One region of the Jeotgalibacillus haloalkalitolerans genome, then DNA from elsewhere that is predicted to be linked to it. Evidence: riboswitches for the same ligand, from Rfam matches in the RefSeq annotation. Region 1 holds a riboswitch; the other holds the start of a gene.
What was found. Region 1 has a riboswitch for FMN ahead of ribD (bifunctional diaminohydroxyphosphoribosylaminopyrimidine deaminase/5-amino-6-(5-phosphoribosylamino)uracil reductase RibD). Riboswitches for the same ligand answer to the same signal wherever they lie in the genome.

Region 1 (11,155 bases):
TCTACATCCATAATCAGCATCAGTCTTCTGATAAAGCAAGGTTATATATTATGAATCATTCGAGCTGGTGGGATGGTTTAATTGTTTTTTATCTTAACCGATATTTATTACATGAAGATGCCTACGCCATGATGAGTAGGGACGGTATTGAAAAGTTTACTTTTTTCTCAAAGATCGGCGCATTTCCGGTTGATCCTGAATCACCGAAATCTCTAATCAGAAGTCTGCAATTCGCTGATCAGTTATTAAAAGATCAAAAGTCTGTGTGGATTTTTCCGCAGGGTAAAGAAGAGCATCTGGATAAACGGCCGCTATCATTTATGAACGGCCCTGCCTATCTGGCAGAAAAAAATCCGGATGCAGAAATCATTCCGGTTTCAGCCTGTTATACTTTTCGTCATGATCAGCGTCCCGAGCTCTTTATTACAATAGGGCAGCCGATTCAGTCTGAAGCGCTTACCAGCCTGAACCGAAAAGAAAAAAGTGACGTTTTGCGGCAATCACTTGAGCAGTCGCTCGATCAGATGAAAGCAGATATTATCAATGAAGAGCTACATCACTTTAAAGGATTTGTGAAAGGCTTTAAAACCTCCAGTGAATGGCTTGAGGCTTTAAAGAGAAAGTAACTGCATAAGCCCGAAGGAGGATTGAGACGTGGTTATTTATATATGTATATTATTGATTTTTTTGCTGCTGACAATCCTGAATATCCTCACAATGCCCAGGTTAAAAAATAGAACAGACGACCAGTCTTCTAGGATATCTTTTTTAATTCCAATGAGAAATGAAGAAGGCAACGCAGCCGGAGTTATTCAGTCTATATTGGATACTTCATATGCCAACAAAGAGATTATTGTATTAAATGATCATTCTGAAGATCAAACTGAAAGCATACTCGAACAATTCAGCAGCGATATTAAAGTGATTCAGGGGAAGCCGTTACCTGAACAGTGGGTAGGGAAAGTATACGCATGCTATCAGTTAAGTAAAGAGGCAACTGGGGACTATTACTGTTTTATTGATGCGGATGTTAGAGTGGAACCAGATGCTGTTTTAAAAGCACTTTACCTGCTTAAAAAAAATAAAGCAGGTCTGATTACGGGATTCCCCCGATTTCCGGCAAAAACGTTTCTTGCAAAATTACTCGTTCCAATGCAGCATTTTTTTGTATTCTTTCATTTACCGAATGCAGTAGCAAATTTCACCAAAAAGCCTGCATTTACTGCTGCTCATGGTGCATTCATGTTATTTGATAAAAACGCTTATGTCCAGTCAGGCGGCCATGAAACTGTCAGGAATTCACTAGTGGAGGATATTCACCTGACAAGAGTATTAAAGCGCAATGGCTACAGGTGTATATTAAGTAATATTACAAACTCAATATCATGTGATATGTATGAAACGAATGCAGAAGTCTGGGAAGGGTTCACTAAAAATATTTTCACTGGACTTGGACGTTCTGTGCCTGGAGCAGTGATTGTCGCATTGTTCTATATCAGTTTTTATTTCTTGCCGCTAGTTTTTTTCTTTTACGGAATAATCTATCAGGAATGGCTGTGGTGTCTGCCGCTGCTGCTGATCTTTATGCAGACATTTTTAATCGACCTGGCTACCGGGCAATCAAAGCTGCACTTTCTTCTGATGCCGATATCAGCAATTGCATTAGTCATTCTATTGTTTACGGCAGCAATTAAAGGAATAACTGGCAGTGGTTACACGTGGAAGGGGAGAATCTACCGTTGAAAAATATTTGTATAGTCGGAGCAGGTCTGGGTGGACTCGCAGCTGCCATCAGACTTCAGTCAAAGGGATATCAAGTGACGATCATTGAAAAAAACCGGCATGCCGGGGGAAAAATGATGCCAGTCAAAATGGGAGAGTACCACTTTGACTTTGGACCGAATACCATTACAATGCCCTGGGTTTTTGAAAATGTTCTGCAAAACACAGGATTCAATCTGAAAGATTATCTGACATTTATGAGACTTGAACGTCATACAAAAAATATTTTTCCGGATGGTACAGTATTTACCCAATCTGTTCATCCTGATGAAATGATCAGACAGCTTACCGAAATTGATCCTGGTGCCGCTTCTGTATATTGGGATTATTTAAAGGAAATTGAACGTCTTTATAAAATCTCAGAAAAGGCTTTTTTTCCAAAAGCCATCACATCGCTGAAAGATTTCATGGATCCCGAAATGGCAAAAGCATTTATGCGTGTGAGACCTTTTGAAAAGCTGGCTCATTTTAATCAGAAATACTTTTCCCATCCTGATCTGCAAAAAGTCTTTAATCGCTATGCTACATATATCGGTTCATCCCCATACAAGAGTCCTGCAACGTTTGCGATGATTGGGTATCTTGAAATGGTGTCAGGTGTTTTTACCGTTAAGGGTGGGAATACAAAAATTGCTGAGGCATTTGAAGATGTATTCAACAGGCTTGGCGGCAAAATCCTTTACAATGAAACCGTCAAAGAACTGTTGGTAGAAGAAAAAACTGCATATGGCTTAATAACTGATAGCGGAACAATTTTTGAATTTGATCAAATTGTGATAAATGGTGACTATGTCACTTCCACAAAAAATCTGATCAAGGAAGCCGACCGTCCAGGCTTACCGGATCAAAAGCTTGATCAATATGAACCTTCAATTTCTGCTTTTGTTATTCTGGCCGGCCTGAAAGAATTTCAGCCTGATATTCATCATCATCAGGTATATTTCCCTGAGGATTACAACAAGGAATTTGAGGATATTTTCAAACATAAAAAATTGCCTGATGATCCAACAATTTATATCAGTCACAGTGCATATACAGACAGAACGGTATCAAAGGGCAGTAACTTATTTATTCTGATCAATGCACCTGCAGCACACATACCGGATATTCATTCATATAAAGAGAAGGTTTACCGTACACTTGAAAAGAAGGGGATTCCAATCCGTGAACAACTTGAATGTGAGAAGTTATTTACACCTGATTCGCTAAAACATCTTTTTCATGCCTACAAAGGTTCAATTTACGGAATTTCATCGAACTCAATGAAAGATGCTTTTTTAAGACCGGGAAATAAGAGTAAATTTATTCACAACCTTTATTATACCGGTGGGTCCACACACCCCGGAGGAGGATCTCCAATGGTAGTCATGAGTGGGCTGAATGTAGCAGATTCAATTATAAAGGGAAACGGCTCTTTTCGTTTCAACTGATTCAGGTATAATAGATTGGTAATGAACTTTTAGATTGGAGTATCACATGAATAAAATATTATTTACCGGTGGAGGATCAGCAGGTCACGTCTCAGTGAACACTGCACTTATCCCTGAATTTCTGAAAAATAAATGGCAGGTGTCCTATATCGGGTCACATGATGGAATTGAAAAAGATATTATAACTGAAAAATTCCCGGATGTTCCCTATTACGGGATTTCAAGCGGGAAATTAAGAAGATATTTCTCTCTGAAAAACTTTACAGATCCTTTCCGTGTTTTAGCAGGAACGGTACAGGCATATATGAAAATTAAAAAGATCAAACCTGATGTGATTTTTTCAAAAGGCGGATTTGTTTCTGTCCCTGTATTACTTGCTGCTAAAATGGCTGGAGTCCCGGTGGCAATCCATGAATCTGATGTAACGCCAGGACTTGCAAATAAGCTGGCAATGCCTTTTGCCACTAAGATTTACACGACTTTTAAAGAAACACTTCAATATGTACCAGCAGAAAAATCCACGTGTGCAGGAGCCGTCATCCGTGAGGAGCTTTTCAGCGGTAAAAGAGAAAAAGGTATGACGTTTGCAGGGCTTGACCAGAAAAAACCCGTGATCCTGATTATGGGTGGAAGCCTAGGTGCAAAAGGTATTAATGAAACAGTCCGGGATGCATTGCCTGATTTAATTGAACATTATTCAATCATTCATCTATGCGGAAAAGGAAATGTGATCAAAAATGATCATCCTGATTACATTCAATATGAATTTGTTTCCAATGAACTGCCCGACCTGATTGCCGCATCTGACTTAGTCATTTCAAGGGCGGGTTCTAACTCTATATTTGAATTTCTTGCATTAAAAAAACCAATGATTCTGATCCCGCTCTCAAAAGAAGCGAGCAGGGGAGATCAGATTCTGAATGCAAATTCATTTGTTCAACAGGGGTTTGCATTAAAGCTTGAAGAAGAAGAATTAACAACTGAGACACTGCTGACTGCTGTCAGACAGTTAAGAGATCAGCAGTGGACCATGATTGAAAAAATGGATGAGGCACCAACATCATATACAATCAGTCAAATGGCTGAAGAAATCACAAGGTTATCTAAAAACAGCGGACATTAATTTGTCCGCTGTTTTTTCATATGTCCGGTCATCCGTTTATCAGTTTTCAGATCGGGAAAAGAGAACCATTACATGAAATGGAGGAATCATATAATGGATGTTCTTGTAATCGGTGCAAATGGTACAACAGGAAGATTAACGGTTGATAAGCTGGCTAAAAAAAATAAATATTATGCAAGAGGTATGGTCAGAACAGAATCACAGTTCGGGGAAATTGAAAAGCTTGGCGGACTGCCTGTATTGGGTAACCTTGAAGGTGATTTTGAAAAAGCATATGAAGAGGTTGATGCGGTTATTTTCGCAGCCGGGTCGGGAGGCCATACGGGACCTGAGAAGACTAAATCAGTTGATGAAGAAGGTGCGATTAAAGCAATCGATCTTGCTGTTAAAAAAGGTGTAAAAAAATTCGTCATGCTGAGCGCAATAGGCGCAGGTGATTTATCATCCATGGATATAAGTGATGATATGGAAGATTATTACAAAGCGAAGCATGCAGCTGATCAGCACCTTGAAAATAGCGGATTAAATTACTCAATTATCAGACCCGGACTGCTTACTGATGAAAAAGGAACAGATAAAATCAGAGCTGCTGAAGTGCTTGATGACAGGCAGGGTGAGATTACAAGAAGCGATGTAGCGGAAGTGCTGGTTTTGGCACTCGATCATGAGAATCTGAACAATAAAGCGGTTGAAATTTTAAATGATGAAGAAGATATGATCACAGCATTAAATAGAGCATAAAAAAATCACCGGGCAAAGGTCCGGTGATTTTTATGCTTCCAGTGCATTTTCAGTTTCATCCTGTGTACGCATGTGGACAAGTGTATATAAGTCTTTTGAAATGACATACAGATTAAATAGATCTTCTTCTTTATTAATTTCATTATATAAAGCTTTATTCGTTTCATTGGCAGAGACTACGTAAGGAAGCTTCTCAGCAGCCTTTTGTGATCTCACATTCGTTTTTCTGATTCTCAGATAGACGTTTTCGATTCCAAGTTCGTAAAAGAGCTCATTGAAAAAAGCTTCTTTTGCAGCCTGATTATAACCCAGACCGTGATAAGGCTTTCCAAGCCAAGTGCCTAAAAATCCACTATTATTCTGCACATCAAATAAACTGATCGTACCTGCGGGATTTCCCCATTCATCAAGAATGGTTCTTGAAATAATTTCACCGCGTTCTTCAGCTTCAATCATTTGTTTAATCATAAACAATAATTCTTCAGAAGATGAAGCTTTTTGTCTGACATATGGGAATACGTCGGGATGCGTCATTAGCTCAAACAGAGCCTGGCTCTCGTGTACGTCACGTTTTTTAATCATGGTTTTGCCCTCCAAAAAAGGGCAGTATCCTGACAGGAACTGTAGTACACCACCCTCGAAATTTTTCATTGCGTTCATAAAAAATTTCGGGGTGGGAATCGAACCCACTAGAACCAGCTGATCAGCTGGTGGCGCACCATTTGCCTTCCCTCCATAACAGACTCATATGACAGTCTTATGGCATCTTTGTATCGTAAACTTATTCAGTTTCTTCTACATCTTTGCATCTAAATCATACAAAATTTTTATTGGTTTGAGAATAGTTTTTTTGCCTTATTTAAAAATAATTTTTTCAGGCCTGATAGACGATTTCCCCTTTGATCATCGTGAATACAGGAGAAGACATAAAATGTAGCGGGTGCTCGCTCCATAAGACCAGATCAGCTTCTTTTCCGGGCTCTATACTGCCGATTTTCTGATCAATTCCAAGGTTTCGCGCAGGATTAATTGTAATGGCTTCGAGTGCTGCCTGAATGGATAATCCTTCTCTTACTGCAATTGCAGCACACACGTTTAAATATTGGATAGGAGTATAAGGGTGGTCTGTTGTGATGGAGACTTCAATTCCGGCGTCAGATAAAACCTGATACGTTTTCCACGATTTATTTCTCAGCTCAACTTTTGACTTACGTGTGAATGTTGGTCCTACACACACTTTAGCTCCTGACCTTTTTACTTCTTCTGTAATCAGATGTCCTTCAGTACAATGTTCAATACGCAGATCAAGGTCAAACTCTTCTGCAAGTCTGATCGCTGTCACAATATCATCAGCACGATGAGCATGAATCCTGACAGGGATTTCCCTGCTTAAGGCCTTTTGAAGGGCACTGAGACGAAGATCGTTTGTTCCATCAAAGTTTTTTGCCAGATACAGCTGTTCTCTTAACATACCCATAATACCCATTCGCGTAATCGAATCATTTGAACCGCTGGAATGCATCCGTTTAGGATTTTCACCAAGTGCCATTTTGAGTCCGGATTCCGGATTCACAATCATTGATTGCACGGTTTTCCCGTTGGTCTTAATAATGGCTGTAATACCTCCGATCACATTCGCACTTCCCGGCAGTATATTCACCGTCGTCACACCATGTGACCGGGCATTGAAAAAACCTTCATCGAGAGGATATACCCCGTCAATTGCACGGATGTGAGGTGTCATCGGTTCAATTGATTCGTTCGCATCATTACCAGCCCAGCCGGTCCCTTCATCATAAAGGCCAAGATGCGTATGCACATCGATTAGTCCGGGTGTTAAATGCTGTCCGGAGCAATCAATCACCTTAGCATCCTGATGCCCTGAAATTGTATCGTTCACTTCTTTTATGATTCCATTCTCAATTAATACATCACCGTATTGAATCATTGAAGCAGTAATTGGATATACGACTGCATCTTTGAGCAAAACCTTCATATGACAGCCCTCCTTAAAGAATAATTTATACCTTAATTCTACTTTAATCATTTTAAAGAGAAAAGAATTTTCAGAAAGAATCTTAATTTGAACACTGTTTCCTTTACAAATGTGAGCGAAATCCGACATAATAGTAAGACAATAAAATAACGTACCTTTCGGGGCAGGGTGAAATTCCCTACCGGCGGTGATGAGCATGTGCTCTTAGTCCGTGACCCGGTGTTACCGGTGGATTTGGTGAAATTCCAAAGCCGACAGTTAAAGTCTGGATGGGAGAAAGGAATTGCGTTTTAACAGAAATGTTGAACGCTTATTTCGTCATGATTAAACTCCCTAAGATCAAGGGAGTTTTTTTATATTTAATTGACAGGACTTGTATGGACGTTATGGGGAGATGATGCATTTGGATGAAAAATGGATGAAAACTGCAATTAATCTCGCTTCTGCTGCTCAGGGACAAACCTCGCCAAACCCTGCAGTAGGCAGTGTAGTCGTGAAAGATGGAAGAGTTGTCGGTATGGGGGCTCACTTAAAGCCGGGAGAAGCACATGCTGAAGTGTATGCGCTGCAAATGGCCGGCAGTCATGCTGAGGGCTCAACTATATACGTCACGCTTGAACCATGCTCACATTTTGGGAAAACACCGCCCTGTGCAGATTTAATTATTGAGAAGAAAGTGAAGCGGGTTGTCATTGGCAGTGTGGACCCCAATCCGAAAGTATCAGGAACCGGAATCGGGAAGCTGAAAAAAGCCGGAATTGATGTAACAACAGGTGTCTGCCAGACAGAAACAGATAAGCTGAATGAGTATTTCTTTTACGCAATGAAGTATAAAAAACCTTTTATCACTTTAAAAACAGCAATGTCCCTGGATGGGAAAACTGCTACTAATTCCGGGCACAGTAAATGGGTGACGGGTCGTGCTGCCAGGGAAGACGTTCACCGGGACAGACACATGCATGATGCGATTCTTGTAGGGGTTAACACAGTAAAGCGGGATAATCCCTCGTTAACTGTAAGACTTCCGGAAGGAGGAGTATCCCCGAAAAGAGTCATACTGGATACAAAACTCACAATTCCATTGCAATCAAAGTTATTGCATGATGGTGAAGCTGAAGTGTTTATCATTTGCGGCAGGAATGCAGATAAAGAGAAAGAGCGCGAACTAAATGGGTTAGTGAACGTGAATGTCTGCAGGATGAATCAGGAATCGATTCAGGTTCAATCTGTGCTGACTTATCTGTTTAAAAATGATATCCATTCAGTATATGTAGAAGGCGGGAGTGAAATCCACGCTTCATTTATTGAAGCAAAGGCAGTTAACCGCTTTATCACTTATATTGCACCTAAACTGATAACAGGACGGGATGCAAAAGGAGTGATAGGCGGCAATGGAATCCAATTGATGGATGAGGCATTCAATTTAACGATTGAGCATGTTGAAATGATTGGTTCTGACATTAAAGTGATTGCAAGTCCAAAGGGAGATGAATAAATGTTTACTGGTTTAATTGAAGAAGTCGGCACGGTCCATAACCTTCAAAAAGGAAAAAATTCCATGATTCTTACCATTACCTGCAGCAGCATACTCAATGACGCTAAAATTGGTGACAGCATTGCCATCAACGGTGTCTGTCTGACAGTAACCAGCCTGTCAGATCATCAGTTTTCTGTTGATGTCATGCCCGAAACGATGAAGTCGACGACACTGCATGAACTAAAAAAAGGATCTAAAGTGAACCTGGAGCGTGCGATGGCTGCCGGCGGACGTTTTGGTGGTCATTTTGTAAGCGGGCATGTAGATGGAACCGGTGTGATACAATCGATGAAAAAAGAAGAAAACGCGATTTATATTTATATTCAGGTGCCGGATGAATTGATTAAATACTTTATGATGAAGGGCTCTGTGGCGGTTGATGGCACGTCATTGACTGTCTTCGATGTTAAAAAGAATTCGTTTATGATCTCACTGATTCCACAGACGGCAGATGATACGATTATTGCCTCGAAATCTCCAGGCAGCAAAGTAAATATAGAGTGTGACATGATTGCAAAATATGTGCAGAATCTGATGCATCCACAAACGAATGGGATAGATGAGTCATACTTAAAAGAGAATGGATTTATGTAACGATACAGGAGGCATGATGATATGTTTAATACAATTGAAGAGGCACTAGAAGATCTCAGAAACGGTAAACCTGTGATTGTAGTGGATGACGAGGACCGTGAAAATGAGGGGGATTTTATCGGGTTATCCGAAAAAGCAACACCTGAAATGATTAACTTTATGATCACTGAAGGCCGCGGTCTGGTCTGTACGCCGATTACAGAAGAGCGTGCTGAAGAGTTGCAGCTGAAGCCGATGACAGATACAAATACGGATTCACACGGTACTGCTTTTACAGTCAGCGTGGATCATAAGGATACAACGACAGGAATCAGTGCTCCTGAGAGAGCATTGACTGTAAGAGAGTTAATTAATGAAAGGGCTAACGCAGCAGATTTTAAAAGACCGGGTCACATTTTCCCGCTGGTTGCAAAAAAGGGCGGCGTGCTGAAAAGAGCCGGTCACACTGAAGCAGCTGTCGATCTTGCTATATTAAGCGGTTCAAAGCCTTCAGGTGTCATTTGTGAAATAATTAATGAAGATGGCACAATGGCAAGGGTGCCTCAACTGCAGGAAATCGCAAAGAAGTTTGACCTGAAGCTCATTACAATTGAAGATTTAATTGCCTACAGAAGAAATAAAGAGCAGCTCGTCAAAAGAGAAGTAGAAACGTTCATGCCAACAGAATTTGGAGAATTCCAGGCTGTAGCATACACTGAAATTCTAACAGGTCAGGAACACGTTGCCCTGGTTAAGGGAGACATTAAAGCAGGTGAACCTGTTTTAGTCAGAGTACATTCAGAATGTCTGACTGGAGATGTATTCGGTTCAAACCGCTGTGACTGCGGGCCCCAGCTTTACGCTGCTCTTTCCCAGATTGAGCGTGAAGGGAACGGCATCCTTCTTTATATGCGTCAGGAAGGAAGAGGAATTGGTCTTGTCAACAAGCTGAAAGCTTACAAGCTTCAGGAAGAGGGACTTGATACAGTTGAAGCGAATCATAAGCTGGGGTTCGCAGCTGATCTGAGAGACTACGGGATTGGTGCACAGATTCTTAAGGATCTTGGCGTTACAAAAATGAGATTATTAACAAATAATCCAAGAAAAATTGCAGGTGTTAAAGGCTATGGTCTTGAAGTGACGGATCGTGTAGCGATTCAAATGCCGACTAAAGAACAAAATGCAAAATATCTTGAAACAAAAAAATCTAAACTTGGACACATGCTGAATCTATAGGAGGAATATCAAATGAAAAAAGTATATGAAGGACATTTATCAGGGTCAGGATTAAAAGTGGCAATTGTCGTAAGCAGATTCAATGAATTCATTACAGGTAAATTATTGAGCGGTGCGGAAGATGCACTTAAAAGACATGGTGTTGAAGAAGCGGATGTATCTGTTGCGTGGGTACCTGGCGTTTTTGAAATACCTGTGGTCACTCAGCGGCTTGCAAAGTCAGGAAAATATGATGCTGTCATCACGCTCGGAACAGTCATCCGCGGGGCAACACCACACTTCGAATATGTGAGTAACGAAGTGTCAAAAGGAGTTGCTAAAGTAGCGCTTGACGAAGGAATGCCTGTCATTTTTGGCGTTCTGACTACTGATACAATTGAGCAGGCCATTGAGCGTGCCGGTACGAAGGCTGGAAACAAAGGCTGGGAAGCTGCTACAGCTGCGATCGAGATGGCAAGCTTGTTTAAAAGAATGGATGTTTAAAAAATTCACCGGTTATCTTCATGATAGCCGGTTTTTTCATGCCAAAAGGATGACAGGTATGTCATAACATCGTATAATAGATTCTTGTGGCTCGCCGTATACCGGTATGAGCGGGTAGGGAGAGGGCGCTTGCAAAGGCAGGCTATATAATGAAATCAGGAGGATTTTTTGAGTTAGAACAACATGGCACTTCAGTTAAAAAAGAAGTGACCGCAGGCGTAATCGGATTTTTTACAATCGTGTATATCGTAGCT
Region 2 (11,155 bases), on a different contig from region 1:
ATATTGTAAATACTGTTTTCTCCGTGGCCGAGCAGAATCATTTTAGAAGGTTGAAACTTAATAAGTTGCCTGCATATCTCAGATCCAATAGATCCACCTGCGCCAGTCACAAGTATGATTTTGTTTTTTAACGTTCCTGATAAAAGTTCTAAGTCTAGTTCAACCGGTTTCCGGCCAAGTAAATCTTCAACCTGAACCTCCCGCATTTGACTGACCGATACCTTCCCTGAAATCAGATCTTCTATCATTGGAAGAATTTTTGTATCCGTGTTCGATTTCGCACATTCTGTATAGATTTTATTTAATTGTTTTTTATTTAATGATGGGATGGCAATAATAATTTTTTGTATCTTCAGTTTTTCAACCGCTTCCACTACCCTCCCGGTTCCTCCATATACCGGCAACCCGAGAACATCCAGATTATGCTTATGAGGATTATCATCAATAAAAGCAACAGGTTTAAGATCACAATCCTTTCCCTGAAGCAATTGCCTTGCCACCATTGTTCCTGCTGCACCGGCTCCGATAATTAACGTTCTCTTATAATCCGGCCGGTACTGCTGTTTTTGATTGCGATATATCCGCCATACAAATCTCGAACCACCAACCATTAAAACTTGAAGCAGCCAGGTAACGATCATGACCCGCAGCATGAGTTGACCTGTTATCATTGTTTCAACGAATAAAGCAGCCATGACTGATAAGGCAGTAGCTTTTAATATAATCAGCAGTTCAATTACACTGGCATATTCCCAGGCCTTTTTATAAAGTCTGTATGAGCTTGAAAAACCCAGATACATCCCCAGCAATACTGCCGAGCTGATCATAAATGTATGAGTGATAGCGAACAAACCATTTACCAGCAGATGACTGAGCACAAACGCTGAAAAAACCAGAAACAAATCCAATACAATGAATATAGATAACTGCTTTTTATAAGACATCAAACTCCTCCTTTCGTCTACAATCACAAATTCATTAAAACAATGATGTGCAGGGTCTTAGACAAAACCCGACACATCATTGTTTTAATAAGAATAGGGCATCTAACCCCACCTCACTCCCTGCCAACGACGACTGGCGTCTAAGGTGTCTTTCAACCCTTAACATGGACGAGTGCCTTCTTTGATAAAGGTAAGGAGACATCACCTCAATTCTTAATAAAGAACAACTTCAATAAAAATATTTCGCTCTTCATAATATTCTTTATAAAGAACGAAAGATTAAAAAAATTAATAACTGTCTAAAATATATGTCAGAATTGGTTACTTGTCCTTATGATAGTTCTTTATAAAGAACATGTCAACAGGATTCTTTATAATTCTTCAGATTCATTTTCCGGCTGTCAGTTACCTGGCTAACAGCCGGAAATGAAATGGCTTATTTTATATACTCATCAAAAAACGCCAGCACTTCCTCATACACCCTCATCTCATTCGCCTTCTTGGAAAACCCGTGCCCTTCATCATCAAGTACAAGATATTTCACTTCACGGCCTTTTCCTTTCAACGCTTCGACAATCTGGTCAGATTCGGCTTTGACAACGCGTGGATCCTTCGCACCCTGGATGACGAACATTGGTTTTGTCATGGAATCCAGATATTCGATCGGTGAGTCTTCTGTCAGCTTTTCTTTGTCTTCTACCGGATCGCCTACCCATTGTTTCATGACCGGTTTCCAGTGTTCAGGAACTGATTCAATAAAGCTGAACAGGTTACATGGTCCGAAAATATCCACGACTGCTTTGAAGTAGTCTGCGTGACGGCCGTGGAGAAGCAGCGCCATGTAGCCTCCGTAGCTTCCGCCCATCAGCAGAACTTTGTCACGGTCTGCGAGTCCTTTTTTAAATAGATACTCAAGTCCTTCTATATTATCAAGACGCGGTCCGTGTCCCCAATCCCCTTCTACCATCTTGGAGAACTTCAGACCATATCCGGTTGAGCCGCGAAAGTTCGGTGTAAATATACTGTATCCTCGGTAGACAAGGAATTGAAACAGTGAACGGAAAGTCGCACGCTCCGCCGCCTGTGGTCCTCCATGCGGCCATAGAATGACGTGTCCATTACTGTTTTCAGGTTTCGCTTTAAAGAACTGCGCTTCAATTTCCAGTCCATCGAATGACTTGTAAGTATGAAGCTCAGGCTCTGCCATTTCTTCTTCCTTCACCCCCGGCACGTTATACTTTGTCAGCTGCTTCCACTGCCCGTCTTTTCTCATATAAATGTTAGCCGGTCTGACAGCGGTTCGGCCTGCAAGATAAAGGTTGCCTGAGTCAGCTACTTTCAGTCCTGCGATTTCAGTTGTCGGGATATCAATTCCGTTTAACTTTTCTTCTTTCAGGTCAAACTGATACAGCTTATCTTTCACACCTTTTTCAGCCCTGATATAAAGGCTGTTTGAGGATTGATCATAGTAGACATCGTCGAACTCCTCTTTTTCAATCGCAGCAACTTTTTCAAATGATTCATCTTCCAGGTTAAAGCGTGCAAGGTAAGAGAAATCTTCTCCATAATTGGTTGTAAAATAAATCAGGTGATCTGAAACGAATTCCACGCCTGAAACCGTATGCTGTTCTTCTCGATCTGGTGTCAGATAAACCTCCTGACCATCCTTTTTCACAAAAGCCAGCACGTAAGTATTTGCATAATGCTTTACATAGACAATTGCCTGTTCATCAGGACTTTTTGCTGCAAGATACGTCGCGGCATCTTTTCCTTCATGAATGACTTTTTCTGCATCCTCTTTTAAATCATAGCAATAGGATTTCAGATAAGTCTGATCTTCCTTTGTTGATGTATAATACAGCCTTTCACCATCTTTACTCAGGTTCAGTCCCATATGGCGCGCGCCTTCATGTGTGCGCAGCGGTTCAAGACTTCCACCCTTTGGCGGCACCGCATAGATCTGACCGTTTTCATCACCATCCTGATCCATCACTGCGAGAATGTAGCGCCCCTGCTTGTCGTATGCAAGTTCTGAACAGCTCTGATTATGAAAGCTGAGCGGATATGGAAATGCATTTGGCAGGTCCATTGCCCAAAGATTATATTTTCCATTTAAATTTGTGCTGAAAACGAGCTGTGTTTCCTCTTTATTCACTGTAAATGTCTGAATGCCGAACGTCTGAAAAAAATTTTCAACATCCGGCTGTCTGAAATTGATCATCGATTAAAGTCCTCCCTGTTTGTTTCGTTCTACGTAATATTCGATTGTTTTATAGTAAACTCCTTTTTTTAGATAAAATTAGTAGAAATGAGTTCATACTGACCCCTGCTTTTGTAGTCAAATTGTAGTATAGAGCATTCGAAAAAGTGAAGACCTACTTCAACCGTCTGAATACGTCACTCAACCCGGGTGTATCGCTACCTCAACTTGCCGGATACAGCCTTCAAACGGATTCATACGACATTCATGCTTAGAGAGATGCAATATGATAAACGCCTAACCCGCCCGAAACTTTTAAATTGAATACCCATTCACATTGCGCTATACTAAAATCCTAAACTAAATATCGTTCCATCTTCAGGGCAGGGTGAAATTCCCGACCGGCGGTAAATGTAAGAATGAGCCCGCGAGCGAATAGGGAGCTATTTGCTGACTCCGTGAGAACCGGAGGCCGACAGTATAGTCTGGATGGGAGAAGATGGAGGCAAGAATAAGGGATTTGCGAAAAGCTGACCCTTTATTTCGTGCTGAATTCTCCCTGCTGATTGCGCCGAATCTGCAGGGTTTATTTGTGTACGATGCCGAAACTTCTGTGTGGAACGAGGACAGGAGCTACTCATGTTAAAAAACACACAACTTTTAGTTAAGCTATCCATGCTTAGCGCAGTGGCATTTTTACTGATGATGCTCAATTTTCCACTTCCGTTTTTACCGGATTTTTTGAAAATTGACTTCAGTGACGTGCCGGCTTTACTCGCAGCAATCATGTTTTCACCAATGGCTGGTGTGATTGTGGAGGCACTCAAAAACATTCTGTATTACCTTTTCAAAGGAAGCGGCGTACCAATCGGCGAACTGTCGAACTTTATTGCAGGGTGTGCATTTATCCTGCCGGTCGCATTCTTCTACCACAAACGCAAAACAAAAGGTGCATTGGCTAAAGGGCTTGTTGCCGGAACTGTACTAATGGTTCTGCTGCTTGCAGTATTGAATTACTTTTTGATTCTGCCTGCATACGCGTGGTTCTTTGGAATGGATTACATGCTTGATCCTGCTGTTAAGTTAGGACTGACAACCGGCGCAATTATTCCGTTTAACTTAATCAAATCAGCATGTGTTGCAGCACTGTTTATTCCGTTATTCGTAAAATTAAAGCCGTGGATCCGTCAGCAATCTATGCAGACCGGCCCCGTTTAATCAATCAGGCACCAGTCAGGCGTTATTACTGACTGGTGCTTTTACATGCTATAATAAAGAAAAATGCTGGAGGTTACTCATGCAAAAGAAACTAATGGACCGTTTGATTACATATGCAAAAATTGATACTCAATCAGATCCGGACTCCCCTTCAACACCTTCCACTGAGAAGCAATGGGATCTGATTCGTCATTTAGAAAAAGAGTTAAAAGAAATCGGACTTGAAGAGGTTGAAGTGGATGATCACGGCTACCTGATGGCAACACTCCCTGCAAACATAGAAGGAGATATCCCGACAATCGGGTTCCTAGCACACGTAGATACAGCAACTGATTTTACAGGCACTAACGTAAATCCTCAGGTTGTTGAATATAGTGGTGGAGATATTCAATTGAATGAAAAAGTAACCATGTCTCCCGCTGAATTTCCGGAACTGAGTAAATATAAAGGGCATACGCTGATTACAACTGACGGCACAACACTGTTAGGTGCTGACAATAAAGCGGGTATTGCTGAAATTATGACCGCGATGGAGCATCTGGTGCAAAACCCTGACATTAAGCACGGCAGAATCCGCGTTGCTTTTACACCGGATGAAGAAATCGGCCGCGGCCCACATAAGTTTGATGTAAAGCGTTTTGACGCTGACTATGCTTACACAATCGATGGCGGTCCGCTTGGAGAGCTTCAATATGAAAGTTTCAACGCAGCCGGCGCGAAATTAACGATTCACGGTACAAACGTCCACCCGGGAACGGCAAAAAATAAGATGGTCAATTCATTAAAGATTGCAATGGAATTGAATCAATCACTTCCTTTAAATGAAGCACCTGAATTTACAGCCGGCTACGAAGGCTTCTTTCATCTGATGCAGATGAATGGAGATGTGGAAAAAACGGAGCTTCAATACATTATCCGTGACCACGACCGGGAAAAGTTTGAGAAACGTAAATCTACGCTGCAGCGCACAGCTGATGAAGTAAACGCTAAACACGGTGAAGGTACAGTGGAAATTACGATTGAAGACCAGTATTACAACATGCGTGAAAAGATCGAACCCGTTCGATTTATCGTGGATATCGCTGAAGAAGCAATGAATTCACTTGGCATTGATGCGATCATTGAGCCAATCCGCGGTGGTACAGATGGGTCTCAGTTATCCTATATGGGACTGCCGACACCAAACGTTTTCACTGGTGGAGAGAACTTCCACGGGAAATTTGAGTATATCTCTGTGGATAACATGGAAAAAGCGTCTCAGGTGATTGTTGAAATCGCTAAACGTTTTCCACATGTGGATAAGTAATTTCGAAAGGGGTACATCGTGGATTTAAGAAAACTTGATTTAATTTTAAGTGTGGTTTTGCTGATTAATTCAATCAGGATTTTTTATCTGATTGTAACGAAAGATGAACCTGTGCCATTTGATTACATGGTTTTGTTCTTTTCTACAGTTGGTGCTGTTATTTTATTTATGAACAGCAGACGCAGGAAGTTGAAAGAAGAGGGCCGTTTGGAAGAATAATATTAGAAGGCGGGACATGTAAATTGTCTCGCTTTTTTTAATCGTTTCACTGTACTTCAGGCGGGGACGCTTTCCGGACGGTTGTTGCTGAGCCTCCTCAGAGTCTCAGCTTCCAACTAATCGTCCCGGAGTCGCCGCCTTACGCTCCGTTTCACTAAATGTAAATTTAATAATCAGCCTGTTTTTAATAAATGTTCTCTTTTCTCATTCCACTTCAGTAGCTATAACTATAAATTTATATTAATATTTTTATAAAATATGTAAATTAATTAATAAATTAAAAAGGAATCTATTCCAATAGATTCCTTTTTAATCATTTATTTATTCATTTTATCCAAGAAACTTCCTAATAGGTCATCTAAGTCTTCTTCTTTTTCTTCCTGAACCTCTTCTCGCTCAATTTCAATGGAATCAATTGAGTCGAGGTCATCAAATTCAGGGTCCTGCTGTACAGGTGGTGCAGGCTGAGGCGCTCCTTCAGGTTGTTCTTCTTCCTGCAGGTAAAGTGCCTCATCTACTGACAGAGAAGTACTGTTCATCGATGCCAGGATCGCTGTAGCCCTGACCGGATCATTCAGAAGCTGATAGACGATATTACCAAGCAGCGCTTCAGAGTGTGCATGTCTGAGCCATGCCCGCTGTTCTTTGGATAGCTGTTTTGGGATTGGTACGGTAATCGTCTCTCTTTCTTTCTGAGAGTTCTTACCGAGACCTTCAAGTGCAAATTCTGCAATTTTACTTGAAAAATTTCTCTTCTCAGCTTCTTTCAGCCTTTGCAATTCCCTCAGCAAATGGTCCGGTGTATCAGAAGGCAGGCGAAAGGTAATCGCCTGTCCCTTCTTGATCGTACCACTCATTTAATACACCTTACTTTGAAGCTGCTTTCGCTTCAGTTTTCTTAGGAGCAGCTTCCTTACTGTTTTTACGCACGAAATCATTGATCAGCTTATGATAAGCGTTAGCCATCATCCAGATACTTTCTTTTTCGTCCTCAAAGAAATCAATGTTATAGCCATCAAGGTTGTTATTAAGTGTTTTTAGGTAGTCTTTCAATACCATTGAGCCGCCTCCGACAAAGTAGCAAATCTCTGTCTGTGAGTTCTTTGCCCATACGTTGCGCAGGTGACGGTATTCCTTCTTAGCAAGGTCCAAAAGGATGCGGTCAGTGATGTCATGTACGCTTGTACGTGAGCCCTTCACCATGATGTGGTTACGGTCATTTTTCTTCGTAATAATATCTACTACATCACGACGTGTATCAAGCTCTACACCATGGCGTGAGCGGATTTCTTCACGAATTGCTTCAAGAGATTCAGATACACCCAGATTAAAGCCCTGAGCCTTATCGTCATCAACATTTCGATTGCGAATAACAGCGATATCTGTTGATAAACCGCCGATATCCTGGATTAAAATCTGCTTATCGATCAGGTCACGGTTAATGATTTTACCCTCATTGTCCATCACAAGGTTAATAAATGCAGCAAATCCTTCAGGATATACCTTTACTTCTTCAAATTTGATATTTACTTTCTTGCCCTGGTGTTTCGGTGTCACTAAGAATTCCACCTGGTGAACAGAGCCCAGAAGCTGTGAACGGAAACCTACGTCCTTACCCTCTTTTACTTCTCTTAACGGTAAGCCTGTTCCCAGAGTATATGTTGCATCAATCACGTTGTTTTTAGCTTCAAAGCCGCTGTTTTCGCGCGCTGCATCCAACGCAATACTTGCAAACAACATTACTAGTGACTGATCTTCTTCTGATTTGCTGCTGCCCGGGTCAAGTTCTGTCGCATTGTCACTCTTTGTAGCAAGGTTACCTACACGGTAAATTGCGTTATTATCCTGCAGGGCAGGGGAGTGAACGCGGATATGTAAGCCATCAAGCGGATCTTTCTCGTGAAGGTCTTCAATTCCGATTACCGGGCGATCCTCACGATCTCTTGCAATAACGTTCGGGATATTTAGTTCATAGTCTGATTGGCCAAATAATGCTTTTACTGAATCATTTCCAACATCAACTGCTGCAATTCTTGATTTAGTCATAGTAAACCTCCTGAAAAAAATCTACGGATATATTCCGCTCCTATTAACTTTATATAAGAGAAGGGTAAACGTCAATCAATCTTAAGTACTGAAAAATCAGATACGTTGTATACAAATCCGTTTACATGTTTACACAGTCGTACACACGCTGATATAAAGGCATGTGTACACATTTGTTTACATGTTTACGTTATTGTATACATTATGTTTACAAATTGTATACTTGTATACGTTTTTGTATACACATGCGTATTTATCTATATTAAGGAAAAATATGAAACTAAATATAATGTCATTCGTACTAGTAGGTAAAAGGAGGCGCTGTTAAATGAATCCAATTTTCTCAGTTTGGTTTAAACCAAAAAGCACAGCAAAATACGTAATAGAAAATAAAAGTAAAAATTACTCGATTATTTTGCTCATTTTAGCTTCATATGCAACTACGTTAAACGGTCTGCAGGAATCAGGTTTCACAGAAGACAGATCATTGATATTAGTGACGTTTTTAATTCTTATCTCAGGACCTATTTTCGGACTCATTGGATTCTTTGTGGGAAGCTGGTTATATACACTGGTTGGTAAGTGGATGAATGGAAGCGGCACATTGCATGATATGAGAAAGGCAATTGGACTTACTGCGATTCCAAATCTTTTCATGCTGCCGATTATAATGGTTTTCATTCTGATATATGGTGATCAATTCTTCCAGAGACCTGCCTGGGGTGAGTATTCTTCACTGCCACTTGGCGCATCACTATTATTAAGCTTGATTACGTTAATCATCACCACCTGGAATATTGTGATTACGAGTAAAACGATTGGGGTTGTGCACAACTTTTCAAGTTGGAAAGGACTTGGCGTTTCACTGGTGATTGGGATATCCATAGCAATACTATTAATTCCTGTCATTTTTATTATTATAGGGTTAAGCTTTATTTAAATCAGATCATAAAAAAGGCTTCTGAGCAGCATTTCAGAAGCCTTTTATTGATATAGTTATTCAAATGTCCCTTTAATTATAGGCTCCTGATTCGATACCATTAGCTGTCCTAAAGCGAACACGCTGTCAATTAAATAATTCTGCTGATCTAGTAGAACAATATCCGCATCTTTCCCTTCAGCAAGCTCCCCTTTTTGAGAAAGCTTTAATATCTTTGCAGGGTTTCTGGTGATGACCCGGATAGCCGTACTAAGATCAATTCCTTCAACGGTTATTGCTTCATGAACCGCTTCAAATAAGGAGGTTACTTTCCCTAACTGTAGCCCGATTAACTCACCATTTTCATCAAAATCAGGTAAGCTTGCCTGGCCATCTGATGTAAATGTAATTAAGGATGGATCTACACCTGCATTAAGCATCTTTCTTAATGCTGTAGCGGACTTTACTTCGCCTTCCTCGAGAAACTTTGGAATCGTACTGGTTGTGAAGTCGACATATCCGCCTTTTTTCGCAAACTCGATACCTGCTTCAAATAAGTGAGGGTTCCGGTTTATATGCGTCGGATAAAACTGTTTAATCGGTATATCTGTGGTTTCAACAACTTCTTCAATCAATGTAAGGTGATCGTAACTGTCACCTACGTGGATGTTAACAATCCCGGCTTTGCCGGATAGCATACCGCCAATTCTTGCAGCAGATGCGATTTTAGCAAGTTCCTGAACAGTCGGCTGTGAGGAACGGTGGTCTGAGATCGCTATCTCCCCAGCTCCGATTACGCGGTCGATTAATATTAAATCGTCTTCTATCTTCCCTGTCAGCGTTTTGACTGGTACCTGATAAGATCCTGTATGTATATAACAGGTGATCCCTTCTTCCTCAAGCGCTCTTGCCTTGGCAATCAGAGACGGCATTGTACGTGTGGTCCCATCCGTACCAATTACGCCTACAAGCGTTGTGACACCGCCAAGTGTAGCATCCGTTAATTGGAGTTCGGGTGTACGTGTTTTATAACTGCCTTCACCTCCCCCTCCCATAATGTGAACGTGGGAGTCAATAAACCCGGGCACAGCGATCTTTCCATCAGCCTCGATCACTGTAAGTCCTGGCGTGTGAGGAGGTAAATCAATATGATCTTCTATTGCTGCTATACGTTTATCAGCTATTAAAATATCTTTAATACCAAGATGATCAGGGCTGTATACATCCGCTTTTTTAATAAGTGTTAACATGCCGCTCCTCCTCTATCGATCTGAATCAAGTATTTAACTAAAAGTTTATCACGGAAGCTACCACCATAGAAGACAATGACAAACGTATAAGGAACTTTTCAGGAATCTATAAAAACACCGTCTGCCTGTAAATCAGGTGACGGTGTTTTATTTTACTTTTTCGCTGGATATACTTTTAGCTTCTTACCCTTAATTGTCGTTTCTTTTAAAGCATTGATCACCTTGTGACCTTTACCGTTATGGATTTCTATAAAAGAACAGGTCGGTTCAATGGTGATAATGCCAATATCATCTGCAGTTACACCATCAATTGATGTGATTGTACCCACAAAGTCTCCCGCTCTCAGCTTCTTCTTTTTACCGCCATTCACGTAGATCTTCAGGATATCTTCACTAACTTTTTCAATTGCAGCCGTTTTCCGTTCCTGCTGCTCGTCCATTTTGGACCAGAAAGCGCCAATGTCAGCAGGCGGCACTGAATAAAGTTCAATCAGATTCGCATTAGTGTATTCAATGATGGCTGCCAGACGGTCATCTTCCCGGCCAGCTTCAACAAACGAAACTACTTTACCGTTCTGTCCTGCTCTGCCCGTTCTGCCGCTTCTATGCGTATATGCAGGCAGTTCCAGTGGCAGATCATAGTTTACGACTAAAGATACGTTGGCTACGTCAATTCCGCGTGCTGCAATATCTGTTGCAATTAAATAACGGAAGTCCCCCCGTTTGAATTCATTCATCACATCAAAACGTTCTTCCTGAACCATTCCGCCGTGAATTTTATCGCATGAATAACCTGCACGATCGAGTCTTTCGGTTAATTCGTCTGTCCGGTCCTGTGTGCGGCAGAAGATCATGCATGTATCCGGGTTCTCACTCATCGTTACCTGCTTCAACAGCTCAAACTTCTGTTTTTCTTCTGTTTTCATGTAAAAATGCTGAATCAGATCTTCTACCTTATGCTGAGAGGCAATCTCGAAGCGCTCAGGCGTTTTTAGCCATTTGGCAGCCAATGACTCTACTTCTTCAGAGAAAGTCGCTGAGAAGAGCCCTGTA

Region 2: linked by a shared signal. The riboswitch ahead of UFB30_RS01635 (ECF transporter S component) and the one ahead of ribD (bifunctional diaminohydroxyphosphoribosylaminopyrimidine deaminase/5-amino-6-(5-phosphoribosylamino)uracil reductase RibD) in region 1 are both predicted to bind FMN.

The regions. Positions count from the first base shown of each region.
Region 1 covers NZ_JAXQNN010000002.1:362,306-373,460, reverse strand. Annotated here, with positions in the region: gene UFB30_RS06755 (lysophospholipid acyltransferase family protein) at 1-626, shown strand, start outside; gene UFB30_RS06750 (glycosyltransferase family 2 protein) at 655-1,743, shown strand; gene UFB30_RS06745 (phytoene desaturase family protein) at 1,740-3,212, shown strand; gene murG (undecaprenyldiphospho-muramoylpentapeptide beta-N-acetylglucosaminyltransferase) at 3,259-4,335, shown strand; gene UFB30_RS06735 (SDR family oxidoreductase) at 4,429-5,076, shown strand; gene UFB30_RS06730 (GNAT family N-acetyltransferase) at 5,107-5,658, opposite strand; gene UFB30_RS06725 (amidohydrolase) at 5,951-7,072, opposite strand; FMN riboswitch at 7,223-7,357, shown strand; gene ribD (bifunctional diaminohydroxyphosphoribosylaminopyrimidine deaminase/5-amino-6-(5-phosphoribosylamino)uracil reductase RibD) at 7,470-8,567, shown strand; gene ribE (riboflavin synthase) at 8,568-9,203, shown strand; gene UFB30_RS06710 (bifunctional 3,4-dihydroxy-2-butanone-4-phosphate synthase/GTP cyclohydrolase II) at 9,225-10,418, shown strand; gene ribH (6,7-dimethyl-8-ribityllumazine synthase) at 10,431-10,901, shown strand; gene UFB30_RS06700 (NCS2 family permease) at 11,051-11,155, shown strand, end outside.
Region 2 covers NZ_JAXQNN010000001.1:322,604-333,758, reverse strand. Annotated here, with positions in the region: gene UFB30_RS01645 (nucleoside-diphosphate sugar epimerase/dehydratase) at 1-944, opposite strand, end outside; gene UFB30_RS01640 (S9 family peptidase) at 1,381-3,165, opposite strand; FMN riboswitch at 3,515-3,649, shown strand; gene UFB30_RS01635 (ECF transporter S component) at 3,784-4,362, shown strand; gene pepT (peptidase T) at 4,442-5,668, shown strand; gene UFB30_RS01625 (hypothetical protein) at 5,687-5,887, shown strand; gene UFB30_RS01620 (hypothetical protein) at 6,205-6,744, opposite strand; gene UFB30_RS01615 (ParM/StbA family protein) at 6,755-7,933, opposite strand; gene UFB30_RS01610 (YIP1 family protein) at 8,262-8,873, shown strand; gene iadA (beta-aspartyl-peptidase) at 8,930-10,102, opposite strand; gene UFB30_RS01600 (DEAD/DEAH box helicase) at 10,255-11,155, opposite strand, start outside.